DNA from 2 places in the Terrabacter terrigena genome. Region 2 is predicted to be linked to the other one. Evidence: riboswitches for the same ligand, from Rfam matches in the RefSeq annotation. Region 2 holds a riboswitch; the other holds the start of a gene.
What was found. A riboswitch is a leader RNA that binds a small molecule or an ion and turns the genes downstream of it on or off. The one in region 2 is predicted to bind thiamine pyrophosphate.

Region 1 (7,674 bases), on a different contig from region 2:
CGTCGCGCTCGCGCTGCGCGTGATCCCGACGAGCAACCTGCTGCCGGGCGACCTCGCCTTCCTCGTCGCGCTGTACTCGCTCGCCGCCTATGACCCCCGCCGGGGCGTACGCGTGGCCGGCCTCGGGGTCGCCGCGCTCGGCTCGGCCATCGCAGGCCTGCGGTTCAACGCCGTGAGCGGCCGGACCCCCGGCATGGGGGAGCTCGTCTTCACCTTCATGGCGTGCGCCGCCGCGTCGCTCGCGGCCTGGGCGCTGGGCGACCTCAAGCGGGCCCGGCTCCAGCGGCTCTCCGACCTGCAGGACCGCGCCGAACGGATCGAGCGTGAGCGAGAGCAGGAGCTGCGCCTCGCCGCCAAGGACGAGCGCGCCGCGATCGCGCGCGAGATGCACGACGTCGTCGCGCACGCGCTGTCGGTCATCGTCGTGCAGGCCGACGGCGCCGCGTATGCCGCCGAGCGCAGTCCCGACGACGCGCTCGCCCGGTCGGTGGGCGCGCTCGAGACCATCGGGTCGACGGCCCGCGACGCCCTCACCGAGACCCGGCGGCTCGTCGGCGTGCTGCGCGACCCCCAGTCGGGGGCCGAGCTCGCGCCGACCGGTGGCATCGACCAGCTGGGCGACCTCGTGTCGCGCGTGCGGGCGGCCGGCGTGCCGGTGACGCTGACGGTGGAGGGCGCGGAGCGTGACCGGTCCGTGGGGCTCGACCTCGCGGCCTACCGGGTCGTCCAGGAGGCGCTGACCAACGTCATCAAGCATGCCGGGCCGGGTGCCAGCGCCGTCGTCGACGTGCACCAGGCACCCGACCGGCTGCGCATCTGCGTCACCGACGACGGGCGCGGCGCCGCCAGCACGGACGACGGCCGCGGCCACGGCCTGCCCGGCATGAGCGAGCGAGTCGCCGTGCACGGTGGCACGCTGACGGCAGGGCCGGGCCGGACCGGCGGGTTCGAGGTGCTCGCGACCATGCCGACGAAGGAGCAGCCGTGACCGGCGACCCGACCAGGGTGATGCTCGTCGACGACCAGGCGCTCGTGCGCGCCGGTTTCCGGATGGTGCTCGATGCCGAGCCCGACATCGACGTCATCGCCGAGTGCGCCGACGGGCAGGCCGCGCTCGACGCGCTGCCCGGACGCGACGTCGACGTGGTGCTCATGGACATCCGGATGCCGCGGCTCGACGGCATCGAGGCGACGCGCCGCATCGTGGCGCGCGGCGAGGTGCCGAAGGTGCTCGTGCTGACGACGTTCGACCTCGACGAGTACGTCTACGCGGCCCTGCGCGCCGGCGCGGCCGGCTTCCTGCTCAAGGACGCCGGTCCGGCGGAGCTTCTCGCCGCGATCCGGGCCGTCCACACCGGCGACGCCGTGGTCGCACCCGGCCCGACCCGGCGCCTGCTCGACCGCTTCCTGCCGGTGCTCGCGACCCCCGCGCGGCCGACAGGCGCCGAGCGGCTCGACCTGCTCACCGAGCGCGAGCGCGAGGTGCTCGAGGCGGTCGGCCGCGGCCTCAACAACACCGAGATCGCCGCGGCGTTCTTCGTCGCCGAGGCCACGGTCAAGACGCACATCGGGCGCATCCTCTCCAAGCTGGGACTGCGCGACCGCGTGCAGATGGTCGTGCTCGCGTACGAGACGGGGCTCGTGCGCGTGGGCGAGGCCGGCTAGCGCTTGCCGGTGGCCTTGTCGATGGCCTTCTGGGTCGCCTTCTCGGCCTTGGCCTTGGCCTTGGAGAGCTTCCTGGCGGCCTTTTTGTCGGTGGGCTTGACCTGGTCGTCCTCGAGCGCCTTGGGCAGGTGGCCGGTCGAGTGGCGGTAGTAGGTGGCGGCCCCGCGCTCGGCGGCGACGCGGGCCGCGGACACGGCCATCGACGAGATCGCGGTGAAGAGGATGACGTCGCGGGTGCGCTCGCGCTCGTAGTCACCCTTGACCGGCACGTTGCGCCCGGTCGCGAGCTTCCAGCCCTTCTGCGCGGCGTCGGTGGCGAGCTTCGTCGCGACGAGCGTCGTGCCGACGCTGAGGATCTTCCAGACCGGGCCGCCCATCGGCGTGCGGGGCGCGGCGGCGGCCTTGGCCTTCTCCTTCGAGCGGGAGAGCTGTTTGGCGGCCTTCTTCGAGTCCTTGGAGCCCATGGCGTGACTGTACCCATGGCGGCCGGAGTAGAGTCACCCCCACAACTGAACAGCACCACCACCCATCACGACAGGGGAGCGCGAGACGCGCTGAGAGTGCGGCAGCCCAGACGGCCGAGCCGCAGACCCTCGAACCTGCTCCGGTTAGCACCGGCGAAGGAAGTCGGTATTTCTCAGGTCACCTGACGGCCCACGCCGTGCGGCGTGCCCGTCGCGGTGCCCTCCCCCAGGTATCCACCCCTACTGGAACCCGGGAGACCCATCATGACCAGCACCATCACCGCCACCGGTCCGCTGACCCGCTGGCGCACCATCGACCTGCTCACCTGCGCCTTCCTCGGTGTCGCCTTCGGCGTCGCCTACTGGGCGTGGGGCCTGGTCTACGCAGCACCGTCGGCCGCCGTCTCGGCCGGCTTCCCGCCCCTGGCCGCGCTCTTCAGCTGGCCGTGGCTCGTCGCCGGCATCGTCGGCATGCTCATCATCCGGCGCCCCGGGGCCGCGGTCTTCACCGAGCTGCTCGCTGCCGTCGTGTCGGCGCTCATCGGCACCCAGTGGGGCCTGACCACCCTCGTCTCGGGCCTCGTCCAGGGGCTCGGAGTCGAGCTCGGCTTCGCCGCCTTCGGGTATGCCGTCTACCGCTGGGCGCCGCTGCTGCTCGGCGGCTTCCTCGGCGGCGCGTTCGAGGCCGTCTACGAGTGGTACTCCTACTGGACCGACTGGACGTGGGACTACAAGATCGCCTACCTGCTGCTGCTCGGCGCCTGCGTCGCGGTGCTCGGCTCGCTGCTCTCGGTCGGCCTGACCCGCGGGCTCGCCACGGTCGGCGCCCTCAACCCGTTCCCGCCGGGCCAGGAGGTCCGCGAACAGCGTGCCGTCTGACCCGGTCGAGGTGGACCCGAAGGTGAGACCACACGTCGAACACCTCCGGCCGGGGTCGCACGTAGTGCGCTCCGGTGCCGCGGTGCACGTCGAGAACCTGACGTGGCGGCCCTTCGGGCGCTCGCGTCCGGTCCTCGACCGCCTCGACCTGACCGTCGGTCCCGGCGAGCGGGTGCTGCTCGCCGGGCCGAGCGGCTCGGGCAAGTCGACCCTGCTGCGGGCGGTGGCCGGGCTGCTGCTCACCGCCGACTCGGGCGAGCTCTCGGGTGAGGTGACCGTGGGCGGCGCTGCGCCGCAGGCGGTTCCGGGCTCGGTGGGGCTCGTGCTGCAGGACCCGGGCGCGGGCGTCGTCGCCTCGACGATCGGCCGCGACGTGGCCTTCGGTCTCGAGAACGTGCAGGTACCGGCACCCGACATGCCCACCCGGGTGCGCGCGGTTCTCGACGAGGTCGGCCTGACGATGTCGCCGCAGAGCTCTCCCGCAACGCTCAGCGGGGGCGAGTCCCAGCGGCTCGCCCTCGCCGGGGCGCTCGTCATGGAGCCGTCCGTGCTGCTCCTCGACGAGCCGACGGCGATGCTCGACGCCGACACGGCAGCGGGCGTGCGCGCCGTCGTCGCCGAGGTCGTGGCACGGCGCGGGCTCACCCTCGTCGTCGTCGAGCACCGGCTCGACGGATGGCTCGACCACGTCGACCGGCTCGTGGTGCTGGACGCCGCGGGCAGGGTCGTCGCCGACGGCGATCCCCGCCAAGTGCTGGCAGACCATGCTGACTCGCTTGCCGCACAAGGGATCTGGGTGCCCGGCGTGCCCGATCCCGAGCCGCTCGACATCGCCTTGGTGCCGGCCCGCGGCGGCGCGGCCGGACGGGTCGCGGACGGCCAGGTCGTCGCTGCCGCCATCGACGTGCGGGTCGAGCACACCACCAGGCGGCTCGGCGAGCCGTCGCGCTCCACCGTCGCCGTCGACGGCGCCGACCTCGACGCGCGCGCCGGCCGAACCGTGGCCCTCGTCGGTCCGAGCGGCGCCGGCAAGTCCTCGCTGATGTCGGCGCTCGGTGGCCTCGTGGCCCCCACCGGCGGCACCGTCGAGCTGGCCCTGCCGCTGACCCCCGCCGAGTCGGGCGACCATGGCGCCGCCCGCGACCGCGTGGCGCCGCCGCACGAGTGGGCCTCCACGCACCTGGCCCGGGCCGTCGCCTGGGTGCCGCAGCGCGCAGCGACGAGCATCATCGGCCGCACCGTGCGCGACGACGTGCTGACCACCCCGTTGGCGCTGGGTCACGACCGCGAGGCCGCCGGCCGGCGCGCCGACGCGCTGCTCTCGGCCCTGGGCCTTGCACACCTCGCCGCGGTGGACCCGCGCCAGCTCTCGGGCGGCGAGCAGCGCCGTCTCGCGATGGCCTCGGCCGTCGCCCACGGGCCGGCCCTCGTCCTCGCCGACGAGCCGACCGTCGGCCAGGACCGGCTCACGTGGGCCGCCGTCGCAGGCGTCCTCGCCGCCGCGCGCGACGAGGGCGCGGCCGTGGTCGTCACCACGCACGACCCGGGAGTCGTCGACGACGCCGACCGCGTCGTCGGCCTCGAAGCCCCGACCCAGCCGTCGCCCGAACCCGAGCCCGAGCGGCGCCCCCTGCTCGCCCGGGTCGGCTCGCTCGCGCTGCTGGCCACGGCGCTGTGCGTGCTGCCCCTGCCCGGCCTGCTCGACACCTGGCGCCAGGGGCTCGCCGTGCTGGGCGTCGAGGTGATGCTCGGACTCGTCGGACTGCTCGCCCCCGGGCGTGGCCGAGCGCCGCAGGGGCGCCTGCAGGGCGTCCTGCGGCGGCTCGCCCCGGCCGCGCTCGCGGTCCTCGGGGTCGCGTGGTCCGCCTGGCTGCTCGGCGGGCGCGACCTCGAGGTGGCGGCCGGCGCCGCGCTGCGCGTCCTCTGCCTGCTCGTGCCGTCGGCGGTCGTCGTCGGATTCCTCGACCCCGAGCAGCTGGGCGACCACCTGGCGCAGCGGCTGGGGCTGCCGGCCCGGCCGGTCGTCGCGGCGACGGCGGCACTGCAGCGCGTCCAGGCCTTCGACACGCTCTGGGCCGAGCTCATGACCACCCGTCGGGTGCGCAGCACCCGTGCCGACCGCGGCCCCGTCGCCCGCGGCCGGGAGGCGGTCGTCGTCACCGGCGGCCTGCTCGTCGGCGCGCTCGGACAGGCCACCACCCTGGCTCTCGCCATGGACGCGCGTGGTTTCGCCGGCGCCACCCGGCGCACGTGGGCCGGGCCCGCGCCGTGGCGCCTGCCCGACACGCTCGCACTCACGGCCGGGTTGCTCGTGGTCGTGGCTGCCGTCGCGGCACGGCTGACGCTGCCCTGACCCCCCGCGGGGCACAATGGGCGGCGCACACCTCGCGACAGGAAAGGGGCCACCCGTGCCCATGCCAGGCCGAACCCGGGCGCTCGCCGTCACCCGCGCCCCTCGTCCCACTGCGCGCGCGGCCCGCGCCCTGGCGCTCGGACTGGCCCTCCCGACCCTCGCGACGCTCGCTGGCTGCGGCCAGCCGACCCCCGCGTCGCCCGACGACTCCGTCGCGCCGACCGTCAGCGTCGCCGTGCAGCCGACGATCACGGCCGAGACCCCCGACGACGACGCCGCCGACCCGTCCGCGGAGCCGACCGACGGCGGACTCTTCGACGCCTCGTCGAGCCTCAGCGGCGCGACCTGCGAGCCGACCGGCGACTCGTGGAGCTTCACCGGAACGCTGACGAACTCCGACACCGAGGAGCACACGTTCACGGTGGCCGCCTTCATCGTCAAGGTCTCCGACGGCTCCGACGTCGCCAGCAAGGAGCTCGACGTCAAGCTCGCCCCGGGCGCGAGCGCCCCGGTCGCGATCCGCAACTTCCACACGGGCCCCAAGACCGGTGTCGAGTGCCTCAACGGCGTCACGGTCAAGGGCCTCTGACGGTGCGCCTCTTCCTCGTGCGCCACGGGCAGACCCACGCCAACGTCGCACGGCAGCTCGACACGGCCGTGCCCGGCCTCGACCTCACCGACGAGGGCCGCGAGCAGGCGCGGGCCCTCGCCGACCGCCTCGGTGGCGAGGACCTCGGCGCGATCTACACCTCCGATCTCGTGCGCACCCAGCAGACGGCCGCACCCCTGGCCGAGCTGCTCGGGCTCGAGATGGTCGTGCTGCCCGGGCTGCGCGAGATCCAGGCCGGCGACTGGGAGATGACGACGGACTGGCAGCCGTACGTCGACGCCGTCGTCCGCTGGCGCGACGACCCGCAGCACATGATCCCCGGCGGTGACAGCGGCGCCGGCTTCATGAGCCGCTACGACGCGGCGATCGCCCGCATCGCCTCCGACGGCCACGAGTCCGCCGTCGCCGTCAGCCACGGTGCGGCGATGCGGGTGTGGTGCAGCGCCTCGCTCGGCCTGCCCGCCGACTTCTTCGAGGAACGCCGTCTCGACAACACGCACGTGGTCACCATGGAGGGCGACCCCGCCACCGGCTGGAGCCTGCTCGCATGGGGCGACGAGCCGGTCACCCATGGCTGAGCCCGCGTCCGGCACCGGTCGGGCGTCCCGGGTCGACCGCGGCCCGACCCCCGGCGTCTGGCGCTGGGTCGGCTGTGCCGGAGCCGTCGCGCTGGCGGCTGCCTCGTGGGGCGCCGGGGCACTGCCCCGACCCAACACGGGCATCCTCTGGCCCGGCATCGCGTGGTCGACGCCCAAGGGCGGTTCCCCGCTGCTCGCGTCCGTCTGCGTGCTAGCCCTGCTCGCGCTGGTGGTCGCCTGGTGGAAGCTGCGGTCGGCGCCGGTGCCGGTGCGCTGGTGGTGGGTCACCGTCGTTCTGTGGTTCGCCCCGCTCCTCCTCGCCATGCCGCTCTACAGCCGCGACCTCTACTCGTATGCGGCCCAGGGCCTGCTCTGGGACCAGGGGCTGAACCCGTACGAGCACTCCGTCCGCGAGCTCGACTCGCCGTGGCGGGCCTCCACCGCACCCACGTGGCTCGACAGCCCGACGCCCTACGGCCCGGTGTGGCTGCTGCTCGCCCGGGCCGTCGCCTCCGTGTCGGGCGAGCTGTGGGTCGCGCTCCTGCTGCTCCGGCTGCTCGCGGTCGCCGGAGTCGTCGTGCTCGCGTGGGCCGTCCCCGACGTCGCGCGGCGCCTGGGCTGGTCGCCGGTGCGCGCGACGTGGCTCGGGGTGGCCACGCCGCTCGTCGGCGCCCACTTCGTCGGGGGTGCGCACAACGACGCGCTCATGGTCGCCGCCGTGCTGGGCGGTCTGGCGCTCGCTCTGAGGGGCCGGTTCGTCATCGCCTGCGTCGTCATCGCGCTCGGAGCCATGGTCAAGGTGACGGCGGTCATCGCCCTGCCGTTCGTGGCGATCCTGTGGGCCCACCACGTCGCGACGGCACGCACACCCGAACCGCGCGAGACGGCATACCGTTGGGGTGGGGTCGTCCGGGCGGGAGTCCTGACACTGCTCTGCGCGGGCGTGCCGATGGCGCTCGGCGGCGCCGTCACCGGGCTCGGGTTCGCGTGGCTCAACCCGACGTCGACGCCGGGCAGGAACGAGCAGTGGACGTCGTTGCCCACCGCGTCCGGCATCGCGGTGGGGGCTGTCGGGCACCTGTTCGGCCACGACGAGTGGCGTGACACGGGCATCACCGTCGCCCG
Region 2 (7,674 bases):
GCCACCAGCCCGGCGCGTACCTCCTCGGGGAGGTCGCGTTCCCGCACGAGCACGCCGTCGGCTCCGCCCTCGAGTGCCGCCTCGACGACGTCGAGGAGGTGGCGGCCCGGACGAAGCTGGGCCCGGTCGGTGAGCACGAGGACCCGGGGCACGTCGGCTCCGACCCGCCGGCGCCCGAGCGCCCCGTTCGGTGGGGAGGCGGGTGGAGTGGTGGGTGGGGTGACCGCGGTCATGAGCCGACCAGTCCGTCGGTGGGAGAGGAGGCGAGGGCCAGGCGGCGTACGGGGACGCGCCCGGCCAGGCGTGCGAGCCGGCCGGCGACCACGGCATGACGCATGGCGGCCGCCATCGCCGCCGGGTCCTCGGCGCGGGTCACGGCGGTGGCGAGGAGCACCGCGTCGCAGCCGAGCTCCATCGCCAGGGCTGCGTCGGACGCGGTGCCGATGCCGGCGTCGAGCACGACGGGCACGTCGACGGCGTCGCGGACGAGCTCGATGGCGTGCGGGTTGCGGATGCCGAGGCCGCTGCCGATCGGCGACCCGAGCGGCATGACGGCCGCGCAGCCCGCATCGACGAGGCGGCGCGCCACGACGGCGTCGTCCGTGGTGTAGGGCAGCACGACGAACCCGTCGCGCACGAGCTGGTCGGCGGCGTCGACGAGCTCGACGACGTCGGGCAGCAGCGTCCGGTCGTCGGCGACGATCTCGAGCTTGACCCAGTCGGTGCCGAGCGCCTCGCGGGCGAGACGTGCGGTGAGCATCGCCTCCCGGGCCGTGCGGCAGCCCGCCGTGTTCGGCAGGAGGGAGACGCCGCAGCGCCCGAGCACGTCGAGCAGCCCGCCGACCCCGCCCTGGGGAACCCGGCGCACGGCGACGGTGACGAGCTCGGTGCCGGAGGCCCGGACGGCAGACTCGAGCGAGGCGTGGCTCGTGGCGCCACCGGTGCCGATGATGAGCCGGGAGCCCAGCGTGCGGCCGGCGAGCACGAGGGAGTCCTGGGGGCCGGAAAGGCCGGCAACCGGGGTCCTCATCGTCAGCCGCCCTGCATCGCGGTGACGACGTCCACCCGGGCGCCCACGGCCACCACCGTCGCGGCCCACGCGGAGCGCGGGACGATGACGTGGTCGAGGGCAACGGCGATGCCGCGGGACTCCAGACCGAGCTCGTCGAGGAGGTCGCGCACGGTCGTGCCGGGTCGCACGAGGCGTTCGGCGCCGTTGAGCTGGATCGTCATGGGTGCTCCTTCTGGCAGAGGCGTCGGGCGGCAAGGGGTTCCATGGCCCGGGGTGGCGGTCGTCCCTCGACGTGGGCGAGAACGGCGTCGGCGGTGACGGGTGCGAGCAGCACCCCGTCGCGCCCGTGTCCGCTGGCGAGCAGGAGTCCGTCGACGCACGTCGGACCCACGAGCGGCAGGTTGTCGGCGGTCGCCGGGCGCAGCCGTGCGGTGGTCTCCCGAAGCCCTGCCTCGGCCAGCTCGGGCACGACCTCGATCGCGTCGTGCAGCAGGTCGTGCACGGCGCCTGCCGTCACCGACGTGTTCGCCCCGACGTCCTCGCTCGTCGCCCCGACGACGACCTCGCCGCCGGGACGGGGGACGACGTAGACCTCACGGCCACGCACGGTCGCGCGCACCGTGTGGGCGAGGACCCCGGGGGTGGCGTCGAGGCGGAGCACCTGGCCCTTGAGGGGACGGACCGGGACCGCGTGACCCAAGGCCCGGAGCAAGGGCGCGGACGCCCAGCCCGCTGCCACGACGACGACGTCCGCCTCGTAGGTGACGGTGCCCTGGGTGCCCTGGGTGCCCTGGGTGCCCTGGGTGCCCTGGGTGACGCCGCGGACAGCGGTGGCCGGCCCGACGCGTACGCCCGTTGCCCGCCGACTGCGTACGCCCGTTGCCCGCCCCGCGCGTACGACGGGCTCGACGTCGAGAGGCACGACGGCCCCGCCGCCCGCGACGACGGCGTGCGCCAGGGCGCGCGCGACGACACGCGGGTCGACCGCGGTCTCGGCCAGCCGCACTGCACCCCGCACCCGGGGCGACAGGGCCGGCTCGAGCCGGCGGGCCGAGCGGGTGGAGAGCCTCTCGACCGGGCAGTTCCGGCGCTCGAGGTGCCGTGCGTGCCGCGCGAGGCTGGCCTCGTCGTCGGCGTCGAGGGCGACGAGCAGGGTCGCACGGGGCCGAAGCTCGACGGGCTGTCCGCCGGCGCCGGTCAGGTCGGCGGCGAACCGCGGCCACTCCCTTGCGGCCGCCAGCCCCGTCGCGAGCAGGGTGTCCTGGCCGAAGACCGCCTCGCTCGCGGGTGCGACCATGCCTGCAGCCGCGTGGGTCGCGCCGCCGGCGACGTCCGGGTCGAAGACCGTGACGGCATGTCCCTGCTCGACGAGGCGCCAGGCACAGGAGAGCCCGACGATCCCGGCGCCGATCACGGCGACCTGCCGCCGGCCCGAGGCTCGCGCCCCGGCAGGGGCGGCCCAGCGGCTCACGCGCGGGTGGAAGTCGTTCTGGACTCGGACCGCGGCGCCCCGGGCGCCGCTGGTGGTGTGGGTGGTGTGGGTGGGCACCCGAGCGCAGCGGCCAGCGCGGCTGCTGCGGCGGTCGGGTGGGTCGCCTCGCTCACGGCGGTGACGACCGCGACGCCGTGCACGCCTGCGGCACGCAGCGCCGGCACGTGGGCAGCCGTCACCCCGCCGACCGCGATCACGGGCAGGGACGTGGCCGCCACGACAAGGGCGACGCCTTCCGGGCCGAGCGGTTCGGGAAGCCCGGCCTTCGTCGTGGTCGCGTAGGCCGGACCCACTCCCAGGTAGCTGGCGCCGAGATCTTCGGCGGCCTTGGCGGTCAGCGCATCCCGGGCAGTCGCCCCGATGACGAACTCGGGCGGCGTGATGGTGCGCACGAGGTCGACCGGGAGGTCGGACGCGCCGAGGTGCACGCCGTCGGCGTCCGCGGCGACCGCCACGTCGACGCGGTCGTCCACGATGACGAGGCAGCCGGCCGGCCGCGCGACGGCGATCACGGCGAGGGTGAGGGCCAGGTGGTCCCGGTCGGACAGGTCCTTGGCCCGGACCTGGACGGCGCACGGGCCGCTCGACACGGCGGCCCGCACGTCGGGCAGCGGGTCGCGACCCTCGCGGGTGTCGGTGAGGACGTGCAGTGCAGGGACGAGGCCCCGGCTGGTTCGTGACATGAACGCGACTCCTTGGTCCCTGCGCCGGCATGATCCGGATCAGGTGTGGACGGTCAGGGCCGCGTCAGCCCCCTCTCAGCCCGGTGCGCCGGACTCCCGTGAAGGACGTCGCCACCATAACCACATCGCGACCCCGTCCGCATCCGGTGACCACGACAGGCCCGTCGGTCCACGCCACGGAAGGACCGGTCCTCCTCCGGCAGCACGAATTACGCTGGTGGCATGTCCCAGACGATCGACCCCGCCGTCGTCGAGCAGGTGACGGCGCTCGCGGAGAAGGCGCGCGTCGCCTCCCGCCGCCTCGCCCTCATGTCCCGCGCCGAGAAGGACGCCGTGCTGCTGCGTCTCGCCGACGCCGTCGACGCCGCGACCCCGTCGATCGTCGCGGCCAACGCCGAGGACATCGAGCGCGGCCGGGCCGGCGGCATGAGCGAGAGCCTGCAGGACCGGCTCCGCCTCGACGAGGCCCGTGTGTCGGCGGTCGCCCAGGCGCTGCGCGACGTCGCCGCCCTGCCCGACCCCGTGGGCGAGATCGTCCGCGGCTCCACGCTGGCCAACGGCCTGCAGATCCGTCAGGTGCGTGTCCCCATGGGCGTCATCGGGATGATCTACGAGGCCCGGCCCAACGTCACCGTGGATGCTGCGGGCCTGTGCCTGAAGTCGGGCAACGCCGTGCTCCTCCGAGGCGGCTCGGCAGCTGCCAGCAGCAACCACGCCCTCGTCCAAGCGATGCGCGACTCCCTTGCGGCGCAAGGACTTCCGGTCGAGGCCATCACGCTGCTCGAGGAGGGTGGACGCGACGCTGCTCGCGCCCTGATGACGGCTCGCGGCCACGTCGACCTCGTGATCCCGCGGGGCGGCGCCGACCTCATCCAGACCGTCGTTCGCGAGTCGACCGTGCCCGTCATCGAGACCGGCGTCGGTGTCTGCCACGTCTACGTCGACCGCGCCGCCGACCTCGACAAGGCGCGGGCCATCACCCTCAACGCCAAGACCCACCGGCCCAGCGTGTGCAACGCGGCCGAGTCGCTGCTCGTCCACCGCGACGTCGCCGCCGACTTCCTGCCCAAGGCCCTCACCGACCTCGCCGGCGCCGGGGTGCGACTGCACGTGGCACCTGAGGTCACCGAGTACGCCGAGGCGGCCGGGGCGGCATACGACCTCGCGAGCGAGACGGACTTCGGCACCGAGTGGCACGGGCTCGAGATGAGCGTGGCCGTCGTCGACGACGTCGACGAGGCGATGGACCGCATCCGCCGCTACGGCACCGGCCACACCGAGGCGATCGTCACCGACGACCGCGCGGCGGCCCGCCGCTTCACCGCGGAGGTCGATGCCGCTGCGGTCATGGTCAACGCAAGTACTCGCTTCACCGACGGTGGTGAGTTCGGATTCGGCGCCGAGATCGGCATCTCGACGCAGAAGCTCCACGCCCGCGGCCCGATGGCGCTGCCCGAGCTGACGACGACCAAGTGGGTCGTCGAGGGCGACGGACACACCCGCTGACGGGCGCCTCACCGGCTCGCGCCGACGGGGTGGCATGATGTCCGTCCATGGAAGGCACCGAGGTCCGGAAGCTCGCTGAGCTGGAGGACGACCACTGGTGGTACCGCGAGCGGCGTCACCTCCTGGCCAAGGCCATCTCGGGGCTGGCCCCCGGACGCGCCCTCGACATCGGCGCGGCAGGGGGTGGCAACACCCGGGTCCTGCGTCAGCACGGCTGGGACGCCGTCGCGCTCGAGTACGGCGCCGACGGTGCCGAGGTCGCCCACGGGCGTGGCCTCGCCACCTTGCGAGGTGACGCCACGAGGCTGCCGTTCGCCGACGACTCGCTCGACCTCGTCATGGCCTTCGACCTGCTCGAGCACCTCCACGACGACGACGCGGCGGTCGCCGAGGTGCACCGAGTGCTCAAGCCGACCGGCACCTACCTCGTCGCCGTCCCGGCCGACCCCAAGCTGTGGTCGAGCCACGACGAGGCGGTCGACCACGTGCGCCGCTACACCCGCGACGGGCTGCTCTCGCTGCTCGACCGCGGTGGGTTCGACATCGCGGACGTCCGCTCCTGGAACGTGCTGCTGCGCCCGGTCGTGGCCATGCGGCGCAAGGTGAGCTCGGGCTCCGACCTCGACGACCTGCACCCGGTCGTGAACTTCGGCCTACGCACGATCATCACCGCGGAGCGCTACCTCCCGGTCAAGCAGCTGCCGGGCGTCAGCCTGCTCGTGCGGGCTCAGCCGCGCAGCTGACTCCGTCCGGGCTCGGCGGCCCGCGCCGAACCGTTGGCCGCGGCTCCCGTGCCGGCGGTGCCAGCCGTGCCGGCGCTGCCGGCAGCTGCCTGCGCCATGGTGTGCTGGCTCGTCGTGGGGATGTGGGCCTCACTCGGCTGCGCCGGCAGCGGCGTGTCGGTGGGGCCGTGCGCGCCGGTGTCGGCCGTCAGCGAGTCGTAGGCGATGAAGTAGGTCGGGCGTCCCTGCATGTGGGCGTACATCCGGCCGATGTACTCGCCCAGGATGCCGACGCAGACGAGCTGCACGGCGCCGACGCCCGCGACGATGGCCACGGTCGAGGTCCAGCCCGCGACGGTGTGCCCCTGGGAACGCGAGATGAGGGTGTAGAGCACGAGCAGCACCGCGAGCACCGCGCCCCCGAAGCCGGCGAACGTCGCCAGCCGCAGCGGGGCCGTCGAGAAGCCCGTCAGCGAGTCGAGCGAGAGCTTGATCATCTTGATGAGGGGGTACTTCGACGCGCCGGCCGCGCGCTCCTCGCGCTTGTAGTCGACCGTGTCGGACGGGAAGTTGAGCGCCGGCACGATGAAGCGCAGCACCCGGTTGTGCTCGGGGAGGCTGTTGATGGCGTCGATGGTCGCGCGTGACATGAGGCGGTAGTCGCCGGCGTCGGCGTGGGCGGAGGTCTGCGACATGAGGCCGATGAGCTTGTAGAAGGCCTGGGCCGACGCCCGCTTGAACCACGTGTCGGTGGACCGGTCGTTGCGCACGCCGTAGACGACGTCGACGCCGTCGTCCTTCGCCGCCGAGAGCATCTGCGGGATGATCTCGGGCGGGTCCTGCAGGTCGGCATCGAGCGTGACGACGTAGTCGCCGAGCGCGCTGACGAGCCCCGCCGAGATGGCGGCCTGGTGACCGGCGTTGGCCCGCAGGCGCACGACGCGCAGCTGCGGCCACTCGCGGTGGTAGCGCTGGAGCAGGGCGGCGGTGAGGTCCTTGCTGCCATCGTCGACCGCGACCACCTCGTAGGTCGTGCCCATGCCGTCGAGGAGCGGACGGAGCCGCTCGACGAGGAGGGGGAGCACCTCCTCCTCGTTGTACATCGGGATGACCACGGACAACTCAGGAACCATGCGAACAAGGGTACGGCCGCTGGTGGGCTGCCGCTGTCACCGTCCTGTGCCCGGGCTGTGTCCCGCGCGTGGCGACACCCCAGCGAGCGGCGTGCCCGGCGTGACCGAGCCCGACGAGGCAGGAGCGCGGTGGTCATCGAGGACGGGGACCGCGGAGGCCGGCGGCGCCGTGACGCCCACCCGGGCGGCTGGTGACTCGAGGCACGGGTCCGGGCGCTAGGCTGGCCGCATGTCTGATCGTGTCATCGCACTCGTCACCGAGGGGGAGGAAGCCGCACGCGAGCTTCCCATGCCGGTGATCGCCTACTTCTTCATCACGTTCGCCCTCTTCCTCGTGGCGCTGGCCGTGACCTGGAGCTTCCGCAACACCGCCTACAAGGTGCAGGCGCCGCGGCGCGGCGAGGGCACGCACGGCACGGCGAGCGGATCCGACGGAGCCCACCACTGACCATGCGCCTCGGCGTCATGGGTGGGACGTTCGACCCGATCCACCACGGCCACCTCGTGGCCGCCAGCGAGGTCCAGTCGCTCTTCGACCTCGACGAGGTCGTCTTCGTGCCGACGGGCCAGCCCTGGCAGAAGGCCGACCGGCACGTCTCACCCGCCGAGGACCGCTATCTCATGACCGTCATCGCGACGGCCTCCAACCCGCGCTTCACGGTGAGCCGGGTCGACATCGACCGGCCCGGCCCGACCTACACGATCGACACGCTGCGCGACATCAAGGCCGAGCGCCCCGACGATGAGCTCTTCTTCATCACCGGCGCCGACGCCCTGGCCGAGATCCTGTCCTGGAAGGACGCCGAGCAGCTCTTCGAGCTGGCCCACTTCGTCGGGGTCACCCGGCCGGGCCACGAGCTGTCCGACAAGGGACTGCCCGAGCACCGGGTCACGCTCCAGGTCGTGCCCGCCATGGCGATCAGCTCGACCGACTGCCGCGAGCGGGTCGCCGACGGCGAGCCGGTCTGGTACCTCGTGCCCGACGGAGTCGTCCAGTACATCAACAAGTACCGCCTGTATGCCGCCGACCTGGCCGGCGCAGGCACCGTGCCGGCGCCGTCGTCGGCAACGCCCCAAGGAGATCCGTGACCGCAGCAGACCGTTCGCTCCAGCTCGCCAAGGCCGC

Region 1: linked by a shared signal. The riboswitch ahead of ACFQ2V_RS07830 (ECF transporter S component) and the one ahead of thiE (thiamine phosphate synthase) in region 2 are both predicted to bind thiamine pyrophosphate.

What each region holds. Positions count from the first base shown of each region.
Region 1 covers NZ_JBHTKH010000004.1:62,835-70,508, forward strand. Annotated here, with positions in the region: gene ACFQ2V_RS07815 (sensor histidine kinase) at 1-988, shown strand, start outside; gene ACFQ2V_RS07820 (response regulator) at 1,009-1,665, shown strand; gene ACFQ2V_RS07825 (DUF4235 domain-containing protein) at 1,662-2,129, opposite strand; TPP riboswitch at 2,192-2,308, shown strand; gene ACFQ2V_RS07830 (ECF transporter S component) at 2,394-3,008, shown strand; gene ACFQ2V_RS07835 (ATP-binding cassette domain-containing protein) at 3,091-5,361, shown strand; gene ACFQ2V_RS07840 (hypothetical protein) at 5,417-5,950, shown strand; gene ACFQ2V_RS07845 (histidine phosphatase family protein) at 5,953-6,549, shown strand; gene mptB (polyprenol phosphomannose-dependent alpha 1,6 mannosyltransferase MptB) at 6,542-7,674, shown strand, end outside.
Region 2 covers NZ_JBHTKH010000009.1:91,194-98,867, forward strand. Annotated here, with positions in the region: gene ACFQ2V_RS14490 (thiamine phosphate synthase) at 1-152, opposite strand, end outside; gene ACFQ2V_RS14495 (thiazole synthase) at 230-1,030, opposite strand; gene thiS (sulfur carrier protein ThiS) at 1,033-1,233, opposite strand; gene ACFQ2V_RS14505 (FAD-dependent oxidoreductase) at 1,230-2,483, opposite strand; gene thiE (thiamine phosphate synthase) at 2,480-3,187, opposite strand; TPP riboswitch at 3,186-3,297, opposite strand; gene ACFQ2V_RS14515 (glutamate-5-semialdehyde dehydrogenase) at 3,410-4,693, shown strand; gene ACFQ2V_RS14520 (class I SAM-dependent methyltransferase) at 4,741-5,436, shown strand; gene ACFQ2V_RS14525 (glycosyltransferase family 2 protein) at 5,421-6,548, opposite strand; gene ACFQ2V_RS14530 (hypothetical protein) at 6,778-6,996, shown strand; gene nadD (nicotinate-nucleotide adenylyltransferase) at 7,014-7,637, shown strand; gene rsfS (ribosome silencing factor) at 7,634-7,674, shown strand, end outside.